DNA from 2 places in the Oceanibaculum nanhaiense genome. Region 2 is predicted to be linked to the other one. Evidence: predicted binding sites of a transcription regulator. Region 2 holds the regulator's gene; the other holds the start of a gene.
The links. The regulator LexA, encoded in region 2, represses DNA repair genes until DNA is damaged. The targets are predictions, from matches to a motif close to ATGTTCTANTTTGGTTC.
Positions count from the first base shown of each region.

Region 1: the regulator LexA is predicted to act here: its motif matches at 3,040-3,056, upstream of uvrA (excinuclease ABC subunit UvrA).

Region 1 is NZ_MPOB01000009.1:63,645-78,348, forward strand. Features, by position in the region: gene BKM74_RS15020 (valine--tRNA ligase) at 1-97, shown strand, start outside; gene uvrA (excinuclease ABC subunit UvrA) at 103-2,952, opposite strand; gene ssb (single-stranded DNA-binding protein) at 3,255-3,761, shown strand; gene BKM74_RS15035 (sensor histidine kinase) at 4,001-4,972, shown strand; gene BKM74_RS15040 (pentapeptide repeat-containing protein) at 5,031-6,386, opposite strand; gene gyrA (DNA gyrase subunit A) at 6,669-9,479, shown strand; gene coaD (pantetheine-phosphate adenylyltransferase) at 9,472-10,008, shown strand; tRNA gene BKM74_RS15055 (tRNA-Lys) at 10,108-10,183, shown strand; gene BKM74_RS15060 (DUF2459 domain-containing protein) at 10,225-10,866, shown strand; gene BKM74_RS15065 (aminotransferase class V-fold PLP-dependent enzyme) at 10,863-12,005, opposite strand; gene BKM74_RS15070 (alpha/beta fold hydrolase) at 12,093-12,971, shown strand; gene BKM74_RS15075 (DUF502 domain-containing protein) at 12,991-13,797, shown strand; gene recG (ATP-dependent DNA helicase RecG) at 13,779-14,704, opposite strand, start outside.
Region 2 is NZ_MPOB01000011.1:58,167-72,870, reverse strand. Features, by position in the region: gene lpxA (acyl-ACP--UDP-N-acetylglucosamine O-acyltransferase) at 1-182, shown strand, start outside; gene BKM74_RS16210 (LpxI family protein) at 157-1,023, shown strand; gene lpxB (lipid-A-disaccharide synthase) at 1,020-2,192, shown strand; gene gloA (lactoylglutathione lyase) at 2,224-2,658, shown strand; gene BKM74_RS16195 (hypothetical protein) at 2,669-2,878, opposite strand; gene gltA (citrate synthase) at 2,936-4,171, opposite strand; gene gltX (glutamate--tRNA ligase) at 4,360-5,766, opposite strand; gene BKM74_RS19030 (glutathione S-transferase family protein) at 5,881-6,120, opposite strand; gene BKM74_RS19025 (glutathione S-transferase family protein) at 6,133-6,516, opposite strand; gene BKM74_RS16175 (ComEC/Rec2 family competence protein) at 6,628-8,763, shown strand; gene lexA (transcriptional repressor LexA) at 8,770-9,501, opposite strand; gene BKM74_RS16165 (molybdopterin molybdotransferase MoeA) at 9,675-10,880, opposite strand; gene moaC (cyclic pyranopterin monophosphate synthase MoaC) at 10,877-11,356, opposite strand; gene trpC (indole-3-glycerol phosphate synthase TrpC) at 11,361-12,167, opposite strand; gene trpD (anthranilate phosphoribosyltransferase) at 12,164-13,192, opposite strand; gene BKM74_RS16145 (anthranilate synthase component II) at 13,202-13,786, opposite strand; gene BKM74_RS16140 (heavy metal translocating P-type ATPase) at 13,934-14,704, shown strand, end outside.

The DNA of each region.
Region 1 (14,704 bases), on a different contig from region 2:
GCCCGAGGTGGTCGAGGAAAACCAGGAGCGCAAGGCCGACGCCGAGGCCACCCGTGACAAGCTGTCGGCGGCCCTGCAGCGGCTGGCGGCGGTGTAGGCCCGTTACGCCAGCTTTTTCTCCAGCGCCCGGCTGAGATAGGGCTTCAGGTAGCGTCCGGTGTGGCTGCGCGGGTTTTCGGCCACTTCCTCGGGCGTGCCGATGGCGACGATCTCGCCGCCGCCGGTGCCGCCCTCTGGGCCAAGATCAATGACCCAGTCGGCGGTCTTGATGACCTCCAGATTATGCTCGATCACCAGTACCGTGTTGCCCTGCTCGACCAGCGCGTGCAGCACTTCCAGCAGCTTCTTCACATCCTCGAAATGCAGGCCGGTGGTGGGCTCGTCGAGGATGTAGAGGGTGCGGCCGGTGGCCCGGCGCGACAACTCCTTGGCCAGCTTCACGCGCTGCGCTTCGCCGCCAGACAGGGTGGTGGCCTGCTGCCCGACATGGACATAGCCGAGCCCGACCCGTTCCAGCGTTTCCATCTTGTCGCGGATCGAGGGGACGGCCTGGAAGAATTGCGCCGCATCCTCCACCGTCATGTCCAGCACATCGGCGATGGATTTGCCCTTGAAGTGGATTTCCAGCGTCTCGCGGTTGTAGCGCTTGCCCTTGCAGACGTCGCACTGGACATAGACATCGGGCAGGAAGTGCATCTCGATCTTGATGACGCCATCGCCCTGGCAGGCTTCGCAGCGCCCGCCCTTCACATTGAAGGAGAAGCGGCCGGGCGCATAGCCCCGCGCCTTCGCTTCCGGCAATCCGGCGAACCAGTCGCGGATCGGCGTGAAGGCGCCGGTATAGGTGGCGGGGTTGGAGCGCGGCGTGCGGCCGATCGGCGACTGGTCGATGTCGATTACCTTGTCGATCAGCTCGATCCCCTCGATGCGGTCATGCGGAGCGGCATGCTCGCGCGCATTGTGCAGCCGCCTGGCCAGCGCCTTGTACAGCGTGTCGATGATCAGGGTCGATTTGCCGCCGCCTGACACGCCGGTCACGCAGGCGAAGGTGCCGAGCGGGATATCGACCGAGACATTCTGCAGATTGTTGCCGGTAGCGCCGGCCAGCCGCAGAATATGGCCCTTCTTGCCCTTGCGGCGCTTTGTTGGCACCGGCACCTCGCGCATGCCGGTCAGGTACTGGCCGGTGATGCTTGCCGGATTCTGCATCACCTCTTCGGGCGTGCCGCAGGCGACGACCTTGCCGCCATGCGCGCCGGCGCCCGGCCCCATATCGACCAGATAATCGGCGGCGCGGATCGAATCCTCGTCATGCTCGACCACGATTACCGTGTTGCCGATATCGCGCAGCCGGCGCAGCGTGCCAAGCAGCCGGTCATTGTCGCGCTGATGCAGGCCGATGGACGGCTCGTCCAGCACGTACAGCACGCCGGTCAGGCCGGAACCGATCTGCGAGGCAAGCCGGATGCGCTGGCTTTCGCCGCCCGACAGCGTCGCCGAGGCGCGCGACAGGGTGAGATACTCAAGCCCGACATTCATCAGGAAGCCGAGCCGCTCATTGATCTCCTTCAGGATGCGCAGCGCGATCTCATTCTGCTTGTCGGTCAGCTTATCGGAGAGGCTGCCGAACCAGTCATGCGCCTCGGCAACGGAGAATTCCGCTACTTCCGAGATGTTCAGCCGGTCGAGCTTTACCGCCAGTGCCTCGGGTTTCAGGCGCTGGCCGCCGCAGGTCTCGCAGGGGCTGACACCCTGGAACTTGCCCAACTCCTCGCGCACCCAGGCGCTGTCGGTCTCGCGGAAACGCCGGGCCAGATTGGTGACGATGCCCTCGAAGGGCTTGTTCGTGGTGTATTTGCGCAATCCATCGTCGAAGGTCATTTCGACCGCATCCGCCCCGGTGCCGAACAGGATGCCCTGGCGCACCGCCTCCGGCAGGTCGCGGAACGGCGTGTTCATCTTCACGTCGTAATGCTTCGCCAGGCTTTTCAGCGTCTGCTTGTAATATTGCGAGGTCGAATTGGCCCAGGGGGCTATGGCGCCCTCAGCCAGGCTCAGCGTGTCGTTCGGCACCACCAGATCAGCATCGAAATACATCTTGGTGCCCAGCCCGTCGCAGGCCGGGCAGGCGCCGAACGGGTTGTTGAAAGAGAACAGCCGCGGCTCGATCTCATCGATGGTGAAGCCGCTGACCGGGCAGGCGAACTTGGCGGAGAACACCGTCCGCTCGCCGCCATCGGCATTCTCCGCGATGGCCAGGCCGTCGGCCAGTTCCAGCGCGGTCTCCAGCGAATCGGCGAGCCGCGTCGCCAGGCCCTCGCGCACCACCAGGCGGTCGATCAGCACCTCGATATCGTGCTTGCGCTTCTTGTCCAGCGCCGGCGCCTCGTCGATCTCGTACAGTTCGCCATCGATCTTCACCCGGGTGAAGCCGCGCTTCTGCAGTTCCTGCAATTCCTTGCGGTATTCGCCCTTGCGGCCGCGCACGATGGGGGCCAGCAGATACAGCCGCGTGCCTTCCGGCATCGCCACGATGCGATCGACCATCTGGCTGATCGTCTGGCTTTCGATCGGCAGGCCGGTGGCGGGCGAGTAGGGGATGCCGACACGCGCGAACAGCAGGCGCATGTAATCGTAGATCTCGGTGACCGTGCCGACGGTGGAGCGCGGATTCTTCGAGGTTGTCTTCTGTTCGATGGAGATCGCCGGCGACAGCCCCTCGATCAGGTCCACGTCCGGCTTGCCCATCAGTTCCAGGAACTGGCGGGCATAGGCCGAGAGGCTCTCGACATAGCGGCGCTGTCCCTCGGCATAGATCGTGTCGAAGGCCAGCGATGACTTGCCGGAGCCGGACAGGCCGGTGATGACCGTCAGGCTGTTGCGCGGCAGATCGACATCGACACTTTTCAGATTGTGCTCGCGGGCACCGCGAACGCGAATGGTCTCTTGCATGGGGCAAACCGTCTCGGGAGGTTGTGGCCAGAACTATATGGCGGGCGAATTGCTTTCTTGCCACCTTTCAATTGCTAGCCTACATTAGAACAAAAAAAGAACAAAGAAAATTTGCGTCAGGAAACTTCAAGTGTATTTCTTGCGGGGTGAAGTTGGTACGGAACCGGAATGACTACCAGGTGGCATCTGAACGCCCTTTGCATGTAAAGTCGCTTCTTCCGGTGGTTGTTGGCACTGAGCTGGCGCCGCTTTGTCTATGATTTCGTTTGATTTGTATCGATTCTTGAGGTTTGGGGAAACACATGGCTGGGTCCGTCAATAAAGTCATTCTGATCGGTAATCTGGGGCGCGACCCGGAAATCCGGTCCATGCAGAACGGTCAGAAGGTGGCGAATCTGGCGCTCGCGACCTCGGAGAACTGGCGTGACAAGCAGAGCGGCGAGCGGCGCGAGCGCACCGAATGGCACCGGGTCGTGATTTTCAACGAGAACCTGATCGAGATCGCCGAGAAATATCTGCGCAAGGGCTCGAAGATCTATATCGAAGGCTCGCTGCAGACCCGCAAATGGCAGGACCAGAGTGGCCAGGAGAAATACACGACGGAGATCGTTCTGCAGCGCTATCGTGGCGAACTGACGATGCTCGATGGCCGGGCCGATGGCGGCAGCGGGTCGGGCGGTGGTTCTGGCGGTGGTTCTGGCGGCGGCTACGAATCGGCCCAGGACGATTATTCGGGCGGTGCGGCGAGTGGTCCGGCAGGCAGTCCCGCACGGGGCGGCAGCGATCTGGACGATGAGATTCCGTTCTGATAGGGGAAATCCCGTTCTGATAGGGGAAGTGCCCTTATTTCGCCTGACCAACCCAAAAATTAACGCTCTCGAAAGTAATAGAGCCTAAAGTTGGCAGGCATTTAACATCACATCACAATAGACATTGCATGGCTGGACTCCTCAAAGAGCGTCTGGGGCACTGGGTAAGTTTCTATCCGGAGCCTATCCTGCTCATTGAGGGCGGGGTCGTTCGCGATTCGAATATTGCTTTATCCCGATTGATCGGAATCGACGACCCTGCATTCTGCCATGGCCAGCCTTTCGCGCGTGTCGTCAGTATCGATGCGCAGCGTAAGGAAGGAATTTCCTGGCTGTCGGGCAAGCTAAGCGGACCAGATGCCGACGTGCCCATCGAGGTGCTGCTGCTGCCGCTCCGTGCCGGAAAGGAAGCGCGCGAGCATATTGTCTATTTGCGCGACCGCCGGCCCTTGCTTGAACGCGAAGAGACCCTGCACAGAGCGAGATTGCAGGCGGAGACGGAGCGGAACACGGCCCGGCAGTTCCTGGCGCAGATGACGCATGAGCTGCGGACGCCCCTGAACGCCGTGATCGGCTTCAGCGAGATCATGGTCAATCAGCTGTTCGGGCCGCTGGATGACCGGTATCGCGACTATGCCGAGGATATCATGCAGAGCGGCCGTCACCTGCTCGGCATCATCAACGATATTCTCGACCTGTCGAAGATCGAGGCTGGCGAGATGACGCTCGACGAGCGCCAGGTCGATGTCGGACGGGTGGTGCAGTCCTCGATCCGGATTATCAGCGAGCGCGCAGCCTTGGGGCAGGTGAGCATACAGGTCGATCCGGCCTGTATTTTTCCTTTCGTTATCGGCGACGAAACCAAGCTGAAGCAGCTTTTTCTCAATCTCCTGTCAAACGCGGTGAAATTCACGCCGTCGGGCGGCCGCGTTCTGGTGCGCAGCGAGATCGATTCGCGCGGCTGGCTCGCCATCTCTGTCATCGATAGTGGCATCGGGATGAGTGCTGCCGACTCGAAGATCGCAATGATGCCGTTCAAGCAACTGCACGCCAAGACCGAGCATGACGATCGCGGCACCGGCCTCGGCCTGACGATCAGCCAGGCCATCGCGGTGCTGCATAACGGCACGCTGGAACTGGTTAGCGAGGTTGGCAGAGGAACCAGGGTCACGCTGAAACTGCCCGCCGACAGGCTGATGGCCGTCTCCTGAGGTGCGTCCGCGCCGATTGGCGTCTTTCGCCTCCCCCCGGCAACAGATATCAGCTGATTCAGCTGAGACCGACGACCCCGTCGAGAATGGCGCCTTGCAGCTTTGCGCTGCCGATATCCGCGCCGATGAACCGGGCGTCGGTGAGATTGGCACCGGTGAGGTCGGCCTCGTCCAGCTTCGCCCGCGACAAATCGGCGCCGGCAAGATTGGCATACATCAGCCGGGCGCCACGCAGGTCGGCGCCCACCAGCCGCGCATTGCGCAGGTCCGTGCTGAGGGATCGCCCGGAACTGCCGACATCGGTCAGCGGCGACAAATCGGCGCCGGCCAGGATCGATTCGTTCAGATGCGCATGTTCCAGGCTTGCCCCGCGCAGATCGGCGTTGCGCAGGATGGCGGCGCGAAGGTCGGTGCGTGCCAGATTGGCGGTCGCCATCTCCACCCCGGTCAGATTGCAGCCGCGCAAGATGGCTTGTGCCATCGAAATGGCGGTCAGGCTGCGCCCGGCGAAGTCGCAGCGCGACAGGTCGATGCCGTCCAGCGTCAGCCGCTTGCCCTGGCGTGCCGCGCTCTTGACCCAGATCTCGTGCATGTCCAGAGCCGCTTCCAGGTCCAGATCGGAGGCTTCCGGCGTCTTCGGCAGGACCGCCCGGGCAAAAACCGGCGAGGAGAGGTGGTTGAGGTCGAGGATGGCGCCGGTCAGGTCGGCGCCGTCGAAATTGGCGTCGTGAATGCGGGCATTGGTGAGTACGGCGCCCTGGAAATCCGCGCCGGCTGCATTCACCCCGTTCAGGTTCACACCGGTCATGATGGCGTTCCGGAAATTGCTCATCCGCAGATCGGCGTTGCGCAGATCCGCGTTGGACAGGTTTGCCTCGCTGAAATCGGCGCGCAGCGTGAAGGAACCGCCGATTTTCGCATTGCTTAGGTTCGCCCCTTCGGCGTTGATGGCGGTCATGTCGGCATGGCCGTCGCCATGACTGACCACCGTGGGAATCCGGTTGGCGGAGTAGCGCGCCAGGACGGCCTCGCGGATGTCGGCTTCCATCAGATTGGCGCCGATCAGGCTGGCGGCGCGGAAACAGGCCCCGCGCAAATCGGCGCGTGTCAGGTCGGCGCCGTTGAAGTTGCTGCGGCGCAGATCGGCGGCGTAGAAATTGGAGAATTGCAGCTTGCTCCGCCGGAACAGGCTGCCGGAAAGTGCGGCGCCGGTGAAATCCGATTCGCGCAGGTCACGCGCGCTGAAATCGGTGTTTTCGAGCCGGAAACCCGATAACAGGGCGCGACGGCCACCGGGGCGGCCGGACAGCAGCCTTTCGTGAAGTGCCAGGGCCTTGGCAAGATCGACGGGACGGAGACTCTTGAGCTGGGCTCCTTCACCATCCTGCGAGGCAATCAATTTCGTATCAGCCATCAGTTTAATCCTGCCGCGCTTTTTGACAGGGCGTGCGGCACTGGTTCGCCCTGGATTTCGCTGAGCCTACTAAAATCATAGGCGCTAATCTTTAAGGCTCTCTTAAGAATGCACGCGGCGAGGCGATGCCGGCTTCGCAAGCCCGTCAGCGGCGTTGTTCGCATTCGCGAAACATGCTAGAAACCTTGCTCAAACAACAATATCTTGGGGTAAGCCAAGATTGCGCCTCATAATGACGCGCCGCTAAGCCACCATCGCCCGCAACGGAAAGTTCCCTTCGCCTTGTCCACGACGACGCCTCCTGGAACGCCCCCCGGCTTCGATGTAAAGCCCGTCTCCATCGAAGAGGAGATGCGCCGCTCCTATCTCGATTACGCCATGAGCGTGATCGTCGCCCGCGCCCTTCCGGATGTGCGCGACGGGCTGAAGCCCGTGCATCGCCGCATTCTCTATGCGATGAAGGATGGCGGCTACGACTGGACGAAACCCTATCGTAAATCGGCCCGTATCGTCGGCGACGTCATGGGTAAATACCATCCGCACGGCGACAGCGCCATCTACGATGCGATGGTGCGCATGGCGCAGGATTTCTCCATGCGCCTGCCGCTGATCGACGGGCAGGGCAATTTCGGTTCGATGGACGGCGATCCGCCGGCGGCCATGCGCTATACCGAGGCGCGGCTCGCCAAGGCGGCCGAGGCGCTGCTGCGCGACATCGATAAGGAGACCGTGAAGTTCGTCGCCAACTATGACGAATCGGTCGTCGAACCGACGGTGTTGCCGGCGGAATACCCGAATCTTCTGGTCAATGGCGCCGGCGGCATCGCCGTCGGCATGGCGACCAACATCCCGCCGCACAATCTGGGCGAGGTGATCGATGCCTGCTGCGCCTATGTCGATGATCCCTCGATCGGCATGGAAGAGCTGATGCAGCATGTGCCGGGGCCGGATTTCCCGACCGGCGGCATTATCATGGGCAAGCGCGGCATCCATGAGGCCTACAGCACGGGGCGCGGGTCGGTCATCATGCGCGGCCGCGTGGCGGTCGAGGAAATCCGCAAGGACCGCGAAGCGCTGGTGATCAGCGAGATCCCCTATCAGGTAAACAAGGCGCGCCTGATCGAGCGGATTGCCGAGGTGGTGAACGCCAAGATCGTCGAGGGTATCTCGGACATCCGCGACGAGAGCGACCGCGACGGTGTGCGCGTTGTCGTGGAAATCAAGCGCGACGCCCAGGCGGATGTGGTGCTGAACCAGCTCTACCGCTATACGCCGCTGCAGACCTCCTTTGGCGTGAACGCGCTGGCGCTGAATGGCGGCCGGCCGGAGATGATGACCTTGAAGCAGGTCATCGAGGCTTTCCTGCAGTTCCGCGAGGAGGTCATCACCAAGCGCACGGTCTATGAGCTGGGCAAGGCCCGGGACCGGGCGCATATCTTGGTCGGTCTTCTGGTGGCGATCCAGAATCTCGATCCCGTCATCGAGATGATCCGCGCCTCCAAGGATGCCGCCGAGGCGCGCGCCGCGCTGATGGCGACGGACTGGCCGGCGATGGATGTGGCGCCGTATATTGCGCTGATCGACGAGCCGGGCCGCGCCGTGGTCGATGGCAGGTACCGGCTCTCCGAAGTGCAGGCCAAGGCTATCCTGGAACTGCGCCTGCAGCGCCTGACCGGCATGGAGCGCGAGAAGCTGGTCGAGGAAACCCAGGAGATCGCCGGCAAGATCGAGGAATATCTGGCGATCCTCGGGTCCCGCGAGAAGCTGATGAGCGTGCTGCGCGAGGAGCTGGTGCGGATCAAGGATCAGTTCGCCACGCCGCGCCGTACCGCGCTGGAAGAAGGCGAACTGGACCAGGATATCGAGGACCTGATCCAGCGCGAGGACATGGTGGTGACGGTCAGCCGTCTCGGCTATGTGAAGCGCGTGCCGCTCTCGACCTATCGGGCGCAGAAGCGCGGCGGCAAGGGGCGCGCCGGCATGGCGACCCGTGACGAGGATTTCGTGTCCCGCGTCTTCGTCGCCAACACGCATACGCCGCTGCTGTTCTTCACCTCGCGCGGCATGGTCTATCGGATGAAGGTGTGGCAGTTGCCGCTGGCAACGCCGCAGGGCCGCGGCAAGCCGATCGTTAACATGCTGCCGGTGCAGGCGGGCGAAGGCATTTCCACCATCATGCCGATGCCGGCGGATGAGGATAGCTGGGGTGGGCTGCATGTCATGTTCGCCACCTCGGCCGGCACGGTGCGGCGCAACTCGCTGTCCGACTTCACCAACATCAAGTCGAACGGCAAGATCGCCATGAAACTGGCCGAAGGCGAGCATCTGGTCGGCGTCATGCCCTGTTCGGAAGAGCAGGACGTGCTGTTGTCCACCCGCAATGGCCAGTGCATCCGTTTTGCCGTCACCGATGTGCGTGAGTTCAAGGGCCGCGATTCCATGGGTGTGCGCGGTATCAGGCTGCAGAATGACGATCAGGTCATCTCGCTGTCGATCATTGACCATGTCGCGGCCACGGCTGACGAACGGGCCGCCTATCTGCGGCGGGCCGCGGCACTGCGGCGCCAGAATGGCGATGAGGGGGCTGAGGAGGCCGTCGTTCTGGAGGCCGAGGAGGGCGCTGGCGCCGGCGGTTCGCTGGACGATGCCCGGTTCGAGGATATGGCCGCACGCGAGGCCTTCATCCTGACGGTCAGCGAAAAAGGCTTCGGCAAGCGCAGCTCGGCCTATGAGTACCGGGTTACCGGACGCGGCGGGCAGGGCATCGCCAATATGGAGCTGAACGAGCGCAACGGTAAGCTGGCGGCCTCTTTCCCGGTGGCGCAGACCGATCAGATCGTGCTGGTGACCGATGGCGGCCAGCTGATCCGTTGCCCGGTACACGATATCCGCATTGCCGGACGCCGCACGCAGGGCGTTACCCTGTTCCGGGTGGCCGAGGACGAGCATATCGTCTCGGTGGCCTGGATGGCCGAGGAAAGCGGTGCCGCGGAGGACGAGATCGGCGACGAGATCGAGGACGCCGCTGAAGCAGTCGAGGGCGACGCTGCTGAAGGGGAGGCGGCGCCGGAATCGGAGGGGAGCGATGAATAAGCATCTGACCGGGGTCTATCCGGGCACCTTCGACCCAATCACCCATGGCCATCTGGACATCATCAAGCGGGCCTCGAAGATGGTCGATCATCTGATCATCGGGGTCGCCCAGAATGCCGGCAAGGGGCCGCTGTTCAGCATTGGCGAGCGACTTGACCTTGTTCGGGGCGAGATCGCCGCGCTGAATGACACGGGGGAGTACGGCCATATCGAGGCGCGGTCGTTCAGCAATCTGCTGATGCATTTCTGCCAGGCGGCGAATGCCTCGCTGATCATCCGCGGGCTGCGCGCCGTCTCGGATTTCGAATATGAATTCCAGATGGCCGGCATGAATGCCCGCCTCGACCCGAAGATCGAGACCGTGTTCCTGATGGCCTCGGAACGCCACCATTTTATCTCCTCGCGCTTCGTGAAGGAGATTGGTGCTCTGGGCGGCGATATCAGTTCCTTCGTGCCGCCCCGCATTGCCGAGCGCGTTATGCACCGCTTCGCCAAGGACAACACGCCGGAAGTCGAGACCCGCGCCTGAATTCAATTGCCCATATAGGGTGCATACAGGGATTGACCGGGCGGGCAAGCTTGCCTAGGTTGCCGGCACCCGAACGCACCTTGGTGCGTATCGTGCAAAGAGTCCTTAGCTCAGCCGGTAGAGCAACTGACTTTTAATCAGTAGGTCGTGGGTTCGAGTCCCACAGGACTCACCAATTTCCGCCAGCGCGATGACCGTTTCCGCTAAGGTATGGTCATGCTGCTGCGGCTCCTTTCCCTTCTGCTGCTTCTGGCTGGCTGCGCTTCCGGCGACAGCGTGCCGGCCGATATTGCCGCGCGCGACGGACCGCCGGCCCGGACCCTTCATGTCATCAGCAATGGCTGGCATGCCGGCATCATCCTGGCACGCTCTGACCTGCCGGTGGGGCTGCTGCCCGAGGCGGCGGATTTTCCCGCTGCCGCCTGGCTGGAGTTTGGCTGGGGCGACCGCGAATATTACCCCAATCCGCGCCCCACGATGGGGATGGCGCTGGCCGCCGGGCTGACGCCGACGCCAGCGGTATTGCATATCGCCGGCCGTGCGGCACTGCCGGAGGCGGGCGGGAAGCTGGAAATCCTGCGCTTTCGCATCAGCGAGGCGGGGCTGCGCCGCTTGGTGGAACGCATCGATGCCGCCATGGAGCGCCCCGCCGGTCAGGATCGTGCGGCCAGCCTTGCCCCCGGCCTTTACGAGACCAGCCTGTTCTACCCGGCGCGGGGGGAGTTCCACCTGTTCAACACCTGCAACAGCTGGGTCGCGCGCAAGCTGGCCTGGGCCGGCCTGCCGGTCAGCGATTCCGGGGTAACGATGGCCGAGGATCTGATGGTGCAGCTGAGACCGCTGGCTGTGCCGCGTTAGCCGAGCACGGCATCGCGCAAAATCTCATACTCTTGTATGTGATTGTAGGGCGCCGCCGAGATTCTGACCCAGGGATTGCCGCCGAAATGATGCACCGGAACCTCGATCCGGTGGTTCTCCCACAATTCGTCAAGGATCGTCTGCGCCGGTACATCGCGGAACCGGTCGGGCAGGCGGATCGTCGCCATGCTGCCGCGCAAGGGCGCCGGCGTGCCGATCCCGGTACCCCAGGCTTGCGCCAGCATCTCCGCCGCCTCCGTCGCCAAATCGCGGCAATAGGCGCGGATCGCGGGCAGTCCGCCGATGCTGTCGAAGAACGCGATTGTCGCGCCAACCGACAGCCAGGCGCTGGCGTCGCGCGTGCCGGTCCAGGAGAATTCCTCGGCGAAGCCCTTCCTGAACGGATGCGAGATGGTGGTGGGGTGGATTCCAGCCTGCCGGTCCGGCGCCACCCACAGGAAGGCGCAGCCTTTCGGCGCGCACAGCCATTTATGGCAGTTGCCGGTGTAGAAATCGGCGCCGATGGCCGGTACGTCGAGATCCAGCATACCCGGCGCATGCGCGCCATCCACCAGCACCAGTCGCCTCTCGCTCTTGCAGGCGGCGATCAGTTCCTGCAGGGGCTGGATCGTTGCGGTGGGGGAGGTGATATGGTCCAGGATCACCAGCCGCGTCCGGTCGCTCAGCTTTGCCTTAACCGCCGCGACGATGGAGTCCGTGCCTTCCAGCGGAAACGGCACCTCGGCGATCTTTATCGTGGCACCGGTCTTTTCCTCAATGAAATGAACGGTCTGCTTCACGGCGTTATAGCCATGGCTGGTCACCAAAATTTCATCGCCCTTTGCGAAGTCCAGGCTGCGCAGCACCGCATTCACACCGCCGGTCGCATTCTCGACAAAACCGAGATCGGCGGGATCGGCGCGCAGAAACCGCGCCAGATCGGCCCGCGCTTTCTCCAGCGCCTCCGGCAGCACCCGCCGCATGAAGTTGACGGGATTTTCCTCCATCAGGTCCTGCCAGCGCCGCTGCTCGGCCAGCACGGCTTTCGGCGTGGCGCCGTAGGAGCCATGATTCAGGAAAATGATATCGTCGCGCAGGTTCCAGTGGTGCCGCACGGCTTGGCCAAGGCTTGCCGCCATCTCTCATCCCCTCTGCAGACCGGTTCAGGCTCGTGTATGCTGCCGGAGCGGGATGGCGCGACGCCAGCAATATATTGTGGGGGTGACATGTTCGAAGGGTTCACGCAGCACCGGATCGAAACCAGTGGGGCGGAGATCAATCTGCGCACCGGCGGGCAGGGGCCGGCGCTGCTGCTGCTGCACGGTTATCCGCAGACCCATGCGATGTGGCACCAGATCGCCCCGGCGCTGGCGGAGCGCTTCACGGTGGTCGCCCCGGACCTGCGCGGCTATGGCGATTCCTCCAAGCCGAAGACGGATGAGCGGCATGCACCCTATGCCAAGCGCGCCATGGCGCAGGACATGGCCGAGGTGATGACAGCGCTGGGCGTCGAGGAGTTCATGGTGGCCGGGCATGACCGTGGCGGCCGGGTGGCGCACCGGCTGGCGATCGACCATGCTGACCGGGTAACAAAACTGGCGGTGCTGGACATCGCCCCCACGCATGAAATGTACAGGGCGACCGATATGGAGTTCGCCACCGCCTATTATCACTGGTTCTTCCTGATCCAGCCCTATGATCTGCCGGAACGCATGATCGGTGCCGATCCCGGCACTTTCCTGGAGCGCAAGATGGGCCATTGGGGGCGCGACGGGGCGGCCTTCACGCCGGAGGCGATGGCGGAATACAAGCGCTGCTTCTCCGATCCGGCGACGATCCATGCCAGCTGCGAGGATTACCGCGCGGCGGCGACCATCGATCTGGAGCATGACGAAGCCGATATGCACCGGAAGTTGAGCTGCCGGGTGCTGGCGCTGTGGGGCGAGAAGGGCTTCGTCGGCCGCAAGTACGATGTTCTGGACGTCTGGCGGAAGCGGGCGCTTCATGTCGAGGGGCATGGTATTCCCAGCGGCCATTTCCTGGCCGAGGAAGCCCCGCAAGAAACCCTGGACGCCCTTATGGCGTTCTTTTCCCGACCCGATTGATCTTTTTCGAGCGAACCTCATGAGCACCGAGCCGACCGGCATGCCCGACACCGATCCACGAACCAGCCCACGAACCAGCCAGGAGGAGGCCGCGCCGCGCCAGAAGCGCAGCCTTCGCCTGACGATGACCAGCCGGCTGCGCGCCTATTTCTTCGCCGGTGTGCTGATCACCGCCCCTATCGGGCTGACCATCTATCTCGCCTGGCTGCTGATCGACTTCATCGACAAGCAGGTCATGCCGCTGATTCCCGTGCGCTACAATCCGGAGACCTATCTGCCGTTCTCCGTGCCCGGTATTGGTCTCGCACTGCTGCTGGTCACGATCACCCTGATCGGCGCGCTGACGGCCGGTTTTGTTGGCCGGCTGATCCTGCGGGTGGGCGAAGCCGTCGTGAATCAGCTGCCGGTGGTACGCAGCGTCTATGGCGCGGTGAAGCAGATCATGGAGGCGGTGCTGGCGCAGCAGTCCAACGCCTTCCGCCAGGTCGTGCTGGTGGAGTATCCGCGCAAGGATTGCTGGGTGATCGGCTTTGTCAGCGGCGCCACCACCGGCGAGGTGCAGGCGCGCACCGAGGCTCAGGTCATCAACGTTTTTATCCCGACCACCCCGAACCCAACCTCCGGTTTCCTGCTGTTCGTGCCGGGCGAGGACCTTGTGTATCTCGACATGAGCATCGAGCAGGGCATCAAGATGGTGGTTTCGGGCGGCATCGTGGCGCCGGCCTGGTCGGAAGGGCAGGGGCGTAAAGTCAAAGCCCGCCCGCGCAAGCAACTGCCGGAGCCAGTCAGTGACGAAGCCGCTGCCGCTCAGCCGGAGCGTAGATAGCGCGCTGCCGCGTCGCGCTCGAACAGGTAGAGCAGCACGCGCAGGCGCTGGCCGCGCTCGCCCTGCAGGTCAGGATCGCGGTCAAGTACCAGCCGGGCATCGTCGCGGGCGGCCTGCAGCAGCTCGCCATGGGCGGCGAGGTCAGCCAGGCGGAAGGTCGGCATGCCGCTCTGCTTGGTGCCCAGCAGATCGCCGGCGCCGCGCAGTTTCAGATCCTCTTCGGCGATGACGAAGCCGTCTTCCGTTTCGCGCAGGATTTTCAGCCGCGCCGTGGCGGTCTCGCTGAGCGGCTTCTGGTACAGCAGAATGCAGGTCGAGGGCTTGTCGCCGCGCCCGATGCGACCGCGCAGCTGATGCAGCTGGGCAAGGCCGAAACGCTCGGCATGCTCGATCACCATGATTGTGGCCGCCGGCACGTCCACGCCGACCTCGATGACGGTGGTGGAGACCAGCAGATCGATGCCGCCCTCGGCGAAGCCCTCCATCACGCGGTCCTTGTCGGCCCCCTTCATGCGGCCATGCACCAGCCCGGCGCGCGCACCGAAGCGTTGGGCGAGGGCGGCATGGCGCTCCTCGGCGGCGGCAACGTCCAGCGCTTCCGATTCGGCGACCAGCGGGCAGACCCAATAGACCTTGTTGCCGGCGTTCAGCGCCCGTTCGACTGCCGCCGTTACCTCTTCCAGGGCCTCGGTCGGCTTGGCGATGGTGACGATGGGCTTGCGGCCCGCCGGCTTCTCGGTGAGGCGCGACACGTCGAGATCGCCATAGGCGGTCAGCGTCAGGGTGCGCGGGATCGGCGTCGCGGTCATCACCAGCACATCGACGCCGCGTCCCTTGCCGGACAGAGCGATGCGCTGATGCACGCCGAACCGGTGCTGCTCGTCGATCACCGCCAGCATCAGATCCC
Region 2 (14,704 bases):
ATGCGATGCTGTTTGCCGAGGGTGGCACATGGCTGGAGCATATCGGGCAGGTGGCAGAGCGCTACGCCGACGATACCGCGGTGCGGGAGCTGATCGATTTCGTGCAGCAGGATTCCTCCCGTGGCTTCTGCCGACCCCAGGCGGAAGGGAAGGGCAATGCGCGGCCCGGCGATGACGCATGAGGGCAAGCCGGTAACGGACAAGATCGGCATTGTGGCCGGCGGCGGGGCGGTTCCCGGCCAGCTGATCACGGCGCTTCGGGATCGCGGGCATGCTTTTTTCGTGATCGGTCTGGACGGCCAGGTGCAGGCGGAAACGCTGGATGGCACGCCGCATCTACGAGTCCGCATCGGTGCTGTCGGCACGGCCCTTGACGCGCTGCGCCGGGAAGGCGTGCAGCGGCTGATCTTCGCCGGTTCCGTCAGGCGGCCTTCGCTTGCCGAACTGCGGCCGGACTGGACGGCGACCAAGCTGATCGCCCGGATGGGGCCGAAAATATTCTCCGCCGGTGACGATGCGCTGCTGTCGGCCGTCGTGAAGGTACTGGAAGGCGAGGGTTTTACCGTGGAACGCGCGGATTCGCTGCTGGATGGGCTGCTGGCCGGGGCCGGCTATCTGGGCCGGCACCGTGCCGATGTGACGGCGGAGGCGGATATCGCGCGCGGCGTGGCGATCCTGCGGGCGCTGGGGCCACTTGATGTCGGGCAGGGCGTGGTTGTGCAGCAGGGGCTGTGCCTCGGCATAGAAGCCATAGAGGGTACCGACGCGCTGCTGGCGCGGGTTGCCCCGCTGCGCCGCGAGGGCGGCGGCGGCGTTCTGGTGAAGCTGCGCAAGCCTGGCCAGAACGAGCGTGTGGACCTGCCGACCATCGGTGTCGCCACGGTGGAAGCGGCGGCTCAGGCCGGCCTCGCCGGTATTGCCGTGGATGCGGGCGGTGCCTGGATCGTGGACCGCGAAGCGGTCATCGAGGCGGCCGACCGGCTGGGCCTTTTCGTCACAGGCATCGCCGGAGACACGCCGTGAGCGAGACGCCAGCGCCGCTGATCTTCCTGATTGCCGGCGAACATTCCGGCGATGCGCTGGGTGCCAAGGTCATTGCCGGCCTGAAACAGGCCACGGGAGGCCATGTCCGGATCGCCGGCATCGGTGGAGCCGAAATGGCGGCGGAGGGGCTGCAGAGCCTGTTTCCGATGCGGGAACTGGCCATCATGGGGCTGCTGGAGGTGATCCCGCATATTCCCCGCGTGCTGCGTCGGATAGACCAGACCGTGAAGACAATCGAGGAGATGCGCCCCGACGCGGTGCTGACCATCGATGCGCCGGGCTTCTGCTTTCGCGTCGCGAAGAAACTAAAGGGGAAGGGCATTCCGCTGGTCCATCTAGTCGCGCCGACGGTGTGGGCCTGGAAGCCGAAGCGCGCGGAGAAGATCGCGAAGTTCCTCGACCATCTGCTGGTCATCCTGCCCTTCGAGCCGCCCTATTTCACGAAACATGGCCTCGACACCAGTTATGTCGGCCATCCGGTCGTCGAAAACCCGGCAGGCGATGGCGCCGCCTTCCGCGCCCGCCACGGCATTCCGCCACAGGAAACCGTGCTGGCGGTCCTGCCCGGCAGCCGGCGCGGCGAGATCGATCGGCTGCTGCCGCCCTTCGGCGAGGCGGTCGCCCGCCTGGCCGGGCGGCATCCTGGCCTGCGGATCGCCTTGCCGGCGGTCGATACGCTGCGCGACCAGATCGCCGAGACAGTCCGCGTCTGGCCGGTGCCGGTCACGCTGTGCGATGGCGCCACGGAAAAAGCCGATCTGTTCGCCGCCGCGAACCTGGCGCTCTCGGCGGCCGGTACGGCGGTGCTGGAACTGGTTCTGGCCGGCGTGCCGACGGTAGCCGCCTACAAGGTGAACCCTGTCAGCTACCGGATTGCGCGGCGGCTCGTCAGCCTGAAGCGCTATACCCTGCCGAATATTCTGCTGGACGGGGACATCGTGCCGGAACTGATCCAGGAAGATTGTACCGCCGACCGGCTGGAAGCGGCGCTGGAGCGGCTGCTCACCGACGCGGCGGCGCGATCACGGCAGGTCGAGGCAGGCGTGCATCTGAAGGAGCTGCTGGGCGGCAATGGCCCCGCGCCCAGCCGGCGGATTGCCGAGAAGCTGCTCGCAATCGCCGGCGAATACGCTAAATCTAGAAACTGAACCCCAACCCGAAGATCAGAAAGGGAGTCTCATGTCCGCGACGACAATGGAAGACCGTCCGGCGGTGGATACCAGCGGTTTTCGCATGCTGCACACAATGATCCGCGTGCTCGACCTGGATAAGTCCATCGATTTCTACACCCGGCTGCTCGGCATGAATCTGATGCGGCGCACGGATTACGAGAGTGGCCGTTTCACCCTGGCCTTCGTCGGCTATGGCGAGGAAAAGGCCAATACGGTGATCGAACTGACCCATAACTGGGACCAGGCGGAACCCTATACGATCGGTTCCGGCTTCGGCCATCTGGCAATCGGCGTGCCCGATATCTATGGCACCTGCGAGAAGCTGGCGGCGGAAGGGGTAAAAATCCCGCGCCCGCCGGGGCCGATGAAGCATGGCGGCAGCGTGATCGCCTTCATCGAGGATCCCGACGGTTACAAGATCGAGCTGATCGAGAAGAAGTAGGCGTCAGAAATCAGAAAATGTAGAAAACGGCGGCCATAATCAGGGCCGCCGTTCCTATAACAGCAATACGCGGCCACATGCCTTTACGGGCGGGCCGCGCATTGTCGTTAGCGGGCAGGCGCAGGCGGATGGCGAAGGTGCGGGAGAACGGCGAATCGCCGTTTCCCCTACCCAGTTCTGCGGCCTTGTCGAGCCACCTTTTCCGCCTTTGCAGAAGCAAGCCCGAATGCCTCCATACTACCTTGCTATATAAGCCCTAGCTTGCGTATAAGCCGCCTTAGCGCTTCGAGAGCGCCACATAGGGACGGTGATCATGGCCGGTATAGAGCTGGCGCGGACGCCCGATCTTCTGCCCCGGATCCTCGATCATCTCCTTCCACTGTGCCACCCAGCCAGTGGTGCGCGCAACGGCAAACAGCACGGTGAACATGCTGGTCGGGAAGCCCATCGCCTTCAGGATGATGCCCGAGTAGAAATCGACGTTCGGATACAGCTTCTTCTCGACGAAATAATCATCCTCAAGCGCGATCTTTTCCAGCTCCATCGCGATGTCGAGCAGCGGCTCGTTCTTGATGCCCAGCTCGCCCAGCACCTGGTGGCAGGTCTGCTGCATCACCTTGGCGCGCGGATCGTAGTTCTTATAGACCCGGTGGCCGAAGCCCATCAGGCGGAACGGATCGTTCTTGTCCTTCGCCTTTTTCACGAATTCCGGAATGTTCTTGGCATCGCCGATCTCACCCAGCATGTTCAGCACGGCTTCGTTGGCGCCGCCATGCGAGGGGCCCCACAGCGAGGCGATGCCCGCCGCGATGCAGGCGAACGGGTTAGCGCCCGAGGAGCCGGCGAGCCGGACCGTCGAGGTCGAGGCGTTCTGCTCGTGATCGGCATGCAGGATGAAGATCTTGTCCATCGCCTCGGACAGGATCGGATTATCGACATAATCCTCAGCCGGCACGCCGAACGTCATCTGCATGAAGTTCTGCGCGTAGGTCAGCTTGTTCTTCGGATACATGAAGGGCTGGCCGACAGAATATTTGTACGCCATCGCGGCGATCGTCGGCATCTTGGCGATCAGCCGGTAGGAGGCGATCATCCGCTGGCGCGGATCCTCGATGTCGGTCGAATCATGATAGAAGGCGGACATCGCGCCGACCACACCGCACATGATGGCCATCGGGTGCGCGTCGCGGCGGAAGCCGCGGAAGAAGTTGGCCATCTGTTCGTGCACCATCGTGTGATAGGTGATGTCGTGCTCGAACTTGGCTTTTTCGGTGGGGTTTGGCAGTTCGCCATTCATCAGCAGATAGGCGACTTCCAGGAAGTCGCAATGCTCGGCCAGATCCTCGATGGCGTAGCCGCGGTGCAGCAGCACGCCCTTGTCACCGTCGATATAGGTGATCTTGGATTCGCAGGAACCGGTCGAGGTGAAGCCCGGATCGTAGGTGAAATAGCCGGTCTCGGCGTACAGCTTGCGGATATCCATCACCTCCGGGCCAACGGACCCGGCGATCATCGGCAGCTCGACCGTCTTGTCCTTGTTCGGATCGACAAGCTTGATCGGCTTCAGATTATTGGCGGTCATTCTTGAGAACTCCCCTTTCTTCGGTCCCTCATGCGAGGGTTCAGACGGCCACTGGCCTTGTATTGCGTTGCAATATATTGCCCCGTAAACGGTTTGGCGAGGGCTTAGCGCAGGTTGCGTCAATTCCCCCCGGCAACCGCGCGGATACGCGCTATCGACGCGTCGCGTCCGAGCACGGCCAGGACATCGAAAATGCCAGGAGACGTGGTCGAGCCGGTCAGGGCGGCGCGCAGCGGTTGCGCGACGGCGCCCAGCTTCAGCGCTTCCGCCTCGGCAAAGCTCCGCACACGCTCCTCGAGCGCGGCTTCGCTCCAGTCGGCCTGCGCCTCCAGTGCGGCGGCCAGCTTGTCCAGTGTCTGCCGGGCTTCCGGCGTCAGCAGGGCGGCTGCCTTGTCGGTGAAGGGCAGGGGCAGGGGGTGCACGTAGAACAGCGCGCTGTCGGCCAGCTCGACCAGCGTCTTGGCACGGAGCTTCAGCCCGGCCATGCCTGCGCGCAACAGGGCCTTGCCTGAATCATCGACCGGACGGCCCAGCTTTTCCTCCAGCATTGGCAGGATCAGGGTGGCCAGCCGTTTGTCGTCGGCCTCGCGCAGGTAATGCGCGTTCAGATTCTCCAGCTTCGCCATATCGAAGCGCGAGGCCGAGCGGCCAACCGCGTCGAGATCGAACCATTCGATGGCCTTGTCGGTCGGGATGATCTCCTCGTCGCCATGCCCCCAGCCCAGGCGCAGCAAATAGTTGCGCATCGCCTCCGGTAGGAAGCCCATGTCGCGATAGGCCTCCACGCCCAGCGCGCCGTGGCGCTTCGACAGCTTTGCCCCGTCCGGCCCGTGGATCAGCGGGATATGCGCGAAATGCGGCACGTCCCAGCCCATCGCCTGATAGAGCTGGGTCTGCCGGAAGGCGTTGTTCAGATGGTCGTCGCCCCGGATCACATGGGTGATGCCCATATCGTGATCGTCCACCACCACTGACAGCATGTAGGTTGGGGTGCCGTCGCCGCGCAGCAGCACGAAATCATCCAGCTGTTCATTGGCGACCGTCACCTCGCCCTGCACCATGTCCTGAATGATCGTCTGGCCGGTCTGCGGCGCCTTCAGCCGGATCACCGGCGCCACGCCCGCCGGCGCATCGGAGTCCGGCCGGTCGCGCCAGCGCCCGTCATAGCGCACCGGACGCCCCTCCGCCTTGGCCTGCTCGCGCATCGCCGTCAACTCCTCCGGCGAGGCATAGCAGCGATAGGCCTTGCCCTGCGCCAGCAGCTCGTGCGCCACCTCGGCATGGCGGCCGGCACGGGCGAACTGCATGACGGCTTCGTCGTCCCAGTCAAGGCCCAGCCATTTCAGCCCGTCGAAGATCGCCTGCACCGCGTCCTCGGTGGAGCGCGCGCGGTCGGTATCCTCGATGCGCAGCAGGAATTTGCCGCCGGTGTGCCGCGCATAAAGCCAGTTGAACAGCGCCGTGCGGCCGCCGCCAATATGCAGGAAGCCGGTGGGCGAGGGAGCAAAACGGGTGACGACGGTCATGGGGGATCGGTTCCGATGCCGGATGGAGGAGCCCGGACCTAAAGCCAGGCCGGTGAATTGGTGGCCGCTATGTAGCACAAACCGCGCGAATCTGCACAGTGCGGGTGAAAGAATCTAGCCGGTGAATGATTCGGGATCGGTCTCCCGCAGGCTTTGCCGGCCGCGCATAGCCTCCCACCAGGCGGAGAGCTGTGGATAGGCTGCCAGCGCGGCCTGACCTTCCGCCGCCGCGGTGAAATAGGCCATCATCGGGGCCACATGCAGGTCGGCCAGCGACAAGGCGCTGCCGGCAAGATAGCCATCCGGTCCTGTCAGTCTTTCCAGCGCATCCAGCACCTTGTGCGATGCCTGCAGGCCGGTGCGAATCTACGCCTCCTCCACGGGTTCGCCAAGCCGGCTGCGGAATACCCGATGCGAAAAGACCTGCCGCACCATGGGCCAGTATCCATAGGAATCGATGATCGCGATGATCTGCGTCATCCGCGCCCGGTCGCGCGGATCGGCCGGTTGCAGGGCGGCCCCCGGAAAGGCGTCGTCGAGATAGCGGGTAATCGCAACGGTTTCGTAAAGCACGAACCCGTCATGCTCCAGCACCGGCACGCGCCGGAAAGGATGCAGCGCCAGAAACCCATCCGGCAGAGGCTCGGCGAACGGGTTTACCTCCACCCAGCCATAGGCGATGGGTTTTTCGGCGCAGACCATGCGCGCGATCCTGGCATAGACGCTGTGGCGATAGCCATGGAGTGTCACACCCAAAATCAGTCTCCTCATGCGCGGTGCAGTGGTGCCTGCGGCAGCCATACTACGGGATGCCTCCCGGTGAAAGCTGCATTAGTCTATGCTGCATAACAGGGAGGGGCGATGCTGCAGGAAACGGCCATAGAGCGCGCGGAAAGCGGCATTTTCGGCACCGGATTCGGCTGGCTTGTGTCCCCTTTCCTGGCAGAGCGGGAACGCTGGATGCTCTGGCTGCCGGTGGTGCTGGGCGGCGGCATCGGCTGCTACTTCCTGCTGAAGGCCGAGCCGCCCTTATGGATCGGCTGGGCGGGGCTGTGTGGCGCTTTCCTGCTTGGCCTTCTTCTGTACCGGTCGCTGAATGGGCGGCTGCTGGCCCTGCTGCTGTGCGCCTTCGCGCTGGGTTTCGCGGCGGCGCAATATCGCAGCCAGACCGTCGGTACACTCTTTCTGGAACGGCAGATCGGCCCGGTGAGCGTCGAGGGACAGCTGGTCCGCATCGAACAGCGGCCCGGCGATGTCCGGCTGACGCTGGAACATCCCCGCATCGGTCGGCTACCGGATGAGCATACGCCGCGCCGGGTGCGGGCGGTGGTGCGCGGCGATATGCCCGATGTCAGCCATGGCGATCTTGTGCGGCTGCGCGCCGTGCTGCGCCCGCCACCCGGGCCATCGGCGCCCGGCGGTTTCGACTTTCAGCGCCATGCCTATTTCGAGGGGATTGGCGGCGTCGGTTACGCGGTGGGCGATGTCACCCGCCTGGCCGAAGGCGCACCCTCCGGGTTCTGGGTGGGTATCGACCGGCTGCGCCGCACGGTCACCGCCCGGATTCGTACGGCCCTGCCGGGCGAGACCGGGGCCATGGCAGCGGCGCTGCTGACCGGAGACCGTTCCGGCCTGCCGGAGCGGGCGCTGGACACCATGCGGGATTCCGGCCTCGCGCATCTGCTGGCGATTTCCGGCCTGCATATGGGGCTGGTGGCAGGCACCGTATTCTTTGTGCTGCGATTGCTGCTCGCCTGCCATTCCGGCCTGGCGTTGAACCAGCCGATCAAGAAATGGGCGGCGCTGGCCGCCCTTGCGGCCTCCTTTGTCTATCTGCTGCTGGCCGGCGCCACCGTGCCGACGCAACGCGCCTTCCTGATGACCGGGCTGGTGCTGGTGGCGGTGCTGATTGACCGGGTGGCGATCTCGCTGCGGCTGGTTGCCTGGGCGGCCGCCGCGATCCTGCTGCTGGCGCCCGAGGTGATGCTGGGGCCGAGCTTCCAGATGTCCTTCGCCGCCGTGCTGATGCTGGTGGCGTTCTATGAGGCCAACAGGGAGCGCTTCGCCGCCCTGCGCGCCGGGGCGGGACCGCTGCGGCTGGGGCTGCTCTATCTGGTCGGCCTCTGTGCCACTTCAGTGCTGGCAACAGCCGGGACGCTGCCCTTTGCCGCCTATCATTTCAACCAGGTGGCGCTCTATGGCGTGCTGGCCAATATGGCGGCGGTGCCGCTGACCGCCTTCTGGATCATGCCATGGGGCGTGCTGGCCCTGCTATTGATGCCGCTGGGCCTGGAAGGGCTGGCGCTGGTGCCGATGGGGCTGGGAATCGAGGGTGTGCTGGCCGTCGGCGCCTGGATCTCAACCTTGCCAGGGGCCGTGCTGGCGGTCCCTGCCATGCCGGCGGCCGGTCTGCTGGCGATCTCGCTGGGCGGGCTGTGGCTGGCGCTCTGGCGGCGGTCCTGGCGGTTCGCCGGGCTGGCGCCGGTCGCCCTGGGGCTTGCCCTGCCGTGGTTTACCACCCAGCCGGTCCTGCTGGTCGATGGCGAGGCCAAGCTGGTGGCGTTGCGCACGGTGCAGGGGCTGGCGTTTTCCTCCGCCCGGGCGGCCTCCTTCACGGCGGATGCCTGGCTGCAGCGCACCGCCCAGCCGCGCCGCATCGCCATGCCGCGTGCCGGCAGCGGCGGGCGGGACGGCATTGCCTGCGATGCCCTGGGCTGTATCGGCGGCGTGGGGGCATTCAAGATCGCCATCATCCGCGATGCGCAAGCCCTGCCCGAGGATTGCACCAGTGCCGATATCGTCGTGGCGCTGGTGCCGGTCCGCCGCCGCTGCCCTTCGGCCCGGCTGGTGGTGGACCGTTTCGATCTGTGGCGGAACGGGGCGCATGCGCTCTATCTGGAGGCCGGCACCATCCGCCTGGACTCGGTTGGCCGGGATCGCGGCATCCGGCCCTGGGCGCCCGATCCGGCGGCCCGGCGCAACCGGGAGGCTCAGTAGCGGCCCTCAGTAGCGACGCAGCAGCCCGACGAGGCGGCCCTGAACCTTCACCCGCTCCGGTCCGAAGATACGGGTCTCGTAGGCGGCGTTCGCCGGTTCCAGCGCAATCGAGCCACCCTTACGGCGCAGCCGCTTCAGGGTCGCTTCCTGCTCATCTACCAGGGCCACCACGATGGTGCCGTTCTCCGCCGTATCACAGCGCTGGATGATGACGGTATCGCCATCCTGAATGCCGGCATCGATCATTGAATCGCCTTCGATTTCAAGGGCGTAATGCTCGCCTGTGCCGAGCAGGCTGAGCGGCACGTCGATCGCGGCGGTTTCATCGTGCAGCGCCTCGATGGGGGTGCCGGCGGCGATCTTGCCGTAGAGCGGCAAGGGGACCGCCCTTAAATCCTGGCCCGTGGCGGCGCCGGCCAGCGGCCCGGCGAAATGCCCCTCGATGACATTTGGCGTGAAGCGCCGGCCGGTGGTCTCCCCGGTCTGCTTGTCGCCCTGCTTGCTGGTGTCCTTCGCCGATACCTGGTCGGGCAGCCGCAGCACTTCGAGCGCGCGGGCGCGATGCGGCAAGCGGCGGATGAAGCCGCGCTCCTCAAGCCCGGTGATGAGGCGGTGAATGCCCGACTTGGAGCGCAGGCCCAGCGCTTCCTTCATCTCGTCGAAGGAGGGCGATACGCCGCTCTCGGTCAGCCGTCGGTTGATGAAGGTCAGCAGCTCGAATTGTTTGCGAGTCAGCATCGGCGCCTCCTGTCCATCACGCCCTCTTGCCGGATCGCCGCAAGGGCTGGCGGCTGACTGCATGAGCGCAACTAAATATGGAACAAAACAAAAACCTGAGTAAGTGTTTTAGTTTTGTTCTCGTTTCCGGTCAAGCCCGAACACTAGGCCGAACACCAGGCGGATAAAAAATCTCAGAAATAGCTGTCGCGGAAGGGAATGACCTGAACCGTCTCGCCGGCGCTGCGCGCCGGATCGTGCGGCGGCCGGACGAGCAGGCAGTCGGCCTTGGTCAGCAGCGAGAATTGCGAGCTGTCCTGCTTCGCGAAGGGCGTGGCCAGCATCGTCCCGTCAGCATCGACCGACAGCGTGGCGCGCAGATAATCCTGCCGGCGGTCGTTCGGCTTCAGGCCGGCGGTCAAGCGGGCCGGCTGTGTCTCCGGTCCCCTGGCGGAACGCCCCAGCAGCCGCTCGATGGCCGGCCCGAGGAAGAGCAGGGCGCAAACCATGGACGAGACCGGATTGCCGGGCAGGCCGAGCACCGGCGTATCGTGGATCTTGCCGAACATCAGCGGCTTGCCGGGCCGCATGGCGATCTTCCAGAAATCCAGGCTGCCGGTCTCGCCCAGCACGGTCTGAATCAGATCGTGATCGCCGACCGAGGCGCCGCCGGTGGTGACCAGCAAATCGGCGCCGCGTGCGCCGGCGATCATCCGGGTCAGCCCGTCCATCTCGTCCGGCGCGATGCCCAGCACCAGCGGCTCGCCGCCGGCGCCGCGCACGAAGGCGGAGAGCGCCAGCGCGTTGGAGCTGACGATCTGGTCGCGGCCGATGGGATCGCCCGGCCGGACGATCTCGTCGCCGGTCGCCAGAATGGCGATGCGCGGCCGGCGCACCACGCGCAGCCAGGGATGGTTCATGCCGGCGGCAAGGCCGATATCGCGCGCGGTCAGCAGCTTGCCGGCCGGAATGCCGATATCGCCGACGCGGAAGTCGAGGCCGGCAGGGCGCACGAAATTGCCGGGGGCGGGGGCTTCCTTCACGGTGACCTGGTTGCCGCTGGCCTCGGTATCCTCCTGGATGACGATGCTGTCGGCCCCGTCCGGCAGTGGCGCGCCGGTGAAGATGCGCACCGCCTGACCGCTTTCTACCATGCCCTGATAGCCGCGCCCGGCCGGCGCCTCGCCGATTACCGCCAGAGTGGCCGGCACGCTGGCGACATCCACCGCCTTCACGGCATAGCCATCCATGGCGGAGACCGGCTTGGGCGGCTGCGTCACGCGGGCGGCGACATCCTCGGCCAGCACCCGGCCCAGCCCCGCCTCGACCGAAATTTCCTCGGCGCCCAGCGGTGTCAGGGCGGCGAGAATCTTCGCCAGCGCCTCCTCGACAGGGATCACCGTTCTGCCTCGTAAGTACCGGATTTACCGCCCGATTTATGGACAAGCCGGATATCGCCGATGCGCATGCCGCGATCCACCGCCTTGCACATGTCATAGACGGTCAGTGCCGCGATGCTGACCGCCGTCAGCGCCTCCATCTCGACGCCAGTACGGCCGTTCAGCTTGCAGGTCGCCTCGATATCGACGGCGTTGCGGGACGGATCGGCCTTCAGCTCCACCTTCACCGAGGACAATGCCAGCGGATGGCACAGCGGGATCAGATCCGGCGTGCGCTTGGCGCCCATGATGCCGGCGAGGCGCGCGACCGACAGCACGTCACCCTTCTTCACGCCGCCTTCGAGGATCAGCGCCAGGGTTTCCGGCTGCATCGTGATGCTGCCGACGGCGGTCGCCACACGTTCCGTCTCGTCCTTGGCCGAGACATCGACCATGACCGCCTTGCCCTCGGCGTCGAAATGGGTGAAGCCGCTCATGATATCAGGCCGCCGCCTCGTTGCGGGCGAGCAGGGCGCGCGTCGCCGCCGCAACATCCGGCTGGCGCATCAGCGATTCGCCGATCAGGAAGCAGCGCGCGCCGGCGCGTTCCATGCGGGCGAGATCGTCTGGCGTGTAGAGGCCGCTCTCCGCGACCAGCATCTTGCTCGCCGGCACCCGCGCTGCCAGCTGTTCCGTCGTCGCGATATCGACCGCCAGGGTCTTGAGATTGCGGTTGTTCACGCCGAGCAGCGGCGATTGCAGTTTCAGCGCCCGGTCGAGTTCCGCGCCGTCATGCACCTCGACCAGAACATCCATGTCGAGATCGAAAGCGGCCTGTTCCAGCTCCGCCGCCTGCGCGTCTGACAGCGCCGCCATGATGAGCAGGATGCAATCCGCCCCCAGCGCGCGGGATTCCACGATCTGATAGGGATCGAGCATGAAGTCCTTGCGCAGGCAGGGCAGGTTCACCGCCGCGCGGGCGGCGACGAGATAATCGTCCTTGCCCTGGAAATAAGGCTCGTCGGTCAGCACCGACAGGCAGGAGGCACCACCCTCGCGGTAGGCGCGGGCGAGAGAGGGCGGATCGAAATCGGCGCGGATCAGCCCCTTGCTGGGCGAGGCCTTCTTGATCTCCGCGATCAGACCATAGCGACCCTCAGCATTGGCCTTTTTCAGCGCCGTCACGAAACCGCGCGGCGCGCTGGCCTGCTTAGCCTCGGTCTCAAGGGCCGACAAGGACTTCGCTGCCTTGCAGGCGGCAATATGCTCACGCTTGTCGGCGCAGATTTTCGTCAGAACGTCGCTCATGCCGCCTTGCCCCTGTTGGTGATGGCGACCAGCTTCGCCAGCGCATCCTTCGCCTTGCCCTGATCCAGCGCGGTGGCGGCGAGGGCAACCCCTTCCTGCAGGTCACTGGCCTTGCCGGCAACGATGAGGGCGGCCGCCGCGTTCAGCAGCACGATATCGCGGTAGGCACCTTTCTCACCGTCCAGCAACCGGTGCAGCGCGGCGGCGTTGAAAGCAGGGTCGCCGCCCTTGATGTCCTCAGGCTTCGCCAGTTTCAGGCCGGCATCGGCCGGGCCGATCTCGAACTCGGTCAGCGTGCCGTTCTTCAGCTCGACCACATGGGTCGGACCGGTGGTGGTGATCTCGTCCAGCCCGTCACTGCCATGGATGACCCAGGCATGCACGCTGCCCAGATTGCGCAGCGCCTCGGCCATCGGCTTCAGGAAATCGCGCGAGAACACGCCGATCAGCTGGCGTTTCACACCGGCAGGGCTGGAGAGCGGGCCCAGCAGGTTGAAGATGGTGCGCGTGCCCAACTCGACGCGGGTGCCGGCGACATGCCGCATGGCGCCATGATGGCGCGGCGCCATCAGGAAGCCGACATGGGCGTCGCGTATAGCCTCCTCGATCAGGCTCATGGCGCAGTCGATATCGACACCCAGCGCGGTCAGCACATCGGCGGCGCCGGATTTCGAGGTCAGGCTGCGGTTGCCATGCTTGGCGACCGGCACGCCGAGCCCGGCGCAGACCAGCGCCACGGCGGTGGAGATGTTGTAGGTGCCGGACGCATCGCCGCCGGTGCCGCAGGTATCGATGGCATCCGCCGGGGCTGCTACTTTCAGCGCCTTGTCGCGCATCACGCTGGCGGCGGCGGTGATCTCGTCCACCGTCTCGCCGCGCACGCGCAGCGCCATCAGGAAGCCGCCCATCTGAGACGGGGTGGCGTCGCCGCTCATGATGATCTCGAACGCGGCTTCCGCCTCGGCGCGGGTCAGCGCCCGGCCTGTGGCGACAATGCCCAGCAGGGCTTTCATATCCATAACCATACCCAACCCTCAGGCCGCGTTGCGGCGTTCCGCGATGTCGAGGAAGTTCTTCAGCATGGCGTGGCCATGTTCGGTTGCGATGCTCTCGGGGTGGAACTGCACGCCATGGATCGGCAGGGTCTTGTGCGCCAGCCCCTGAATTACGCCATCCTCGCTTTCCGCCGTGATCTCCAGGCAGTCCGGCAGGCTGGCCTTCTCGATCACCAGCGAATGGTAACGCGTTGCCGTCAGCGGCGAGGGCAGCCCCTTGAACACGCTGGCATTCTTGTGAAGGATCGGGCTGACCTTGCCATGCATCGGCACCGGGCCGCGCACCACCTTGCCGCCAAAGGCCTGGCCGATGGCCTGCATGCCGAGGCAGACACCGAAGATCGGCAGATTGCCCACGGCGCGCCCGATCAGTTCCAGGCAGATGCCGGCACGGTCCGGGTCGCACGGGCCGGGCGAGATGACGACGCCCTGATAGCCGCCCGCCAGCACCTGATCGACGGTGATCTGGTCATTGCGCTTCACGATCACCTCGGCGCCGAGGTCGCCCAGGAAGTGCCAGAGGTTGTAGGTGAAGCTGTCGTAATTATCGATCAGGAGATACATATCAATCACTTGGCAGTCATTGTTGGACCGTTTCAGCGGCCCGGATGATCGTTATAGCAAGCCCCGCCGCGCCCGGAAAGGCAAGCGCATTGGTGCTGTTCGAAATCTCCTTGACCTTCCCAATACTGGAAGCCCCATCTAGGAGTCATGAGCATTGAACAGACATATGACCTCGCCATCGAGGGGATGAGCTGCGCGGCCTGCGTCGGTCGCGTCGAGAAAGCCCTTGCCAAGGTGCCGGGCGTGGACCGGGCCGCCGTCAATCTGGCGACCGAACAGGCACGCGTGCGGCTGGCGGAGACGCTTGATCCTGCCGACCTCGTCGCCGCCGTGGAGAAGGCGGGCTATGGCGCGCATCTGATTGAGGCCGGGGCCGGACCGGACAAGCAGGCCGAGGCCGATACGCTGCGCTGGGAGAGCATCCGCCTGGCCGCCGCCATCCTGCTGACCCTGCCGCTGGTGCTGCCGATGATCGGTATGGCCGCGGGCGTGCACTGGATGCCGCCGGCCTGGGTGCAGCTCGTGCTGGCGACACCGGTGCAGTTCTGGATCGGCGGGCGGTTTTATATCAATGCCTGGAAGGCTTTGAAGACGCGCACCGGCACGATGGATCAGCTGGTCGCCATCGGCACCAGCGCGGCTTTCGGACTCAGCCTCTATCACATGGCCACCGGCGGCAGCGATCATCTGTATTTCGAAGCCTCGGCGGCGGTGATCACCCTCATCACGCTGGGCAAGTATCTGGAAAGCCGGGCAAAGCGCGGCACTGCCTCGGCGATCCGGGCGCTGATGGCGCTCCGGCCGGAAGAGGCGCGGGTGAAGCGCGGCGATACAATCGAGACCCTGCCCGTCGCCGCCCTGATGGAAGGCGATATTCTTATCGTGAAGCCGGGCGAACGGGTGCCGGCCGACGGCAGG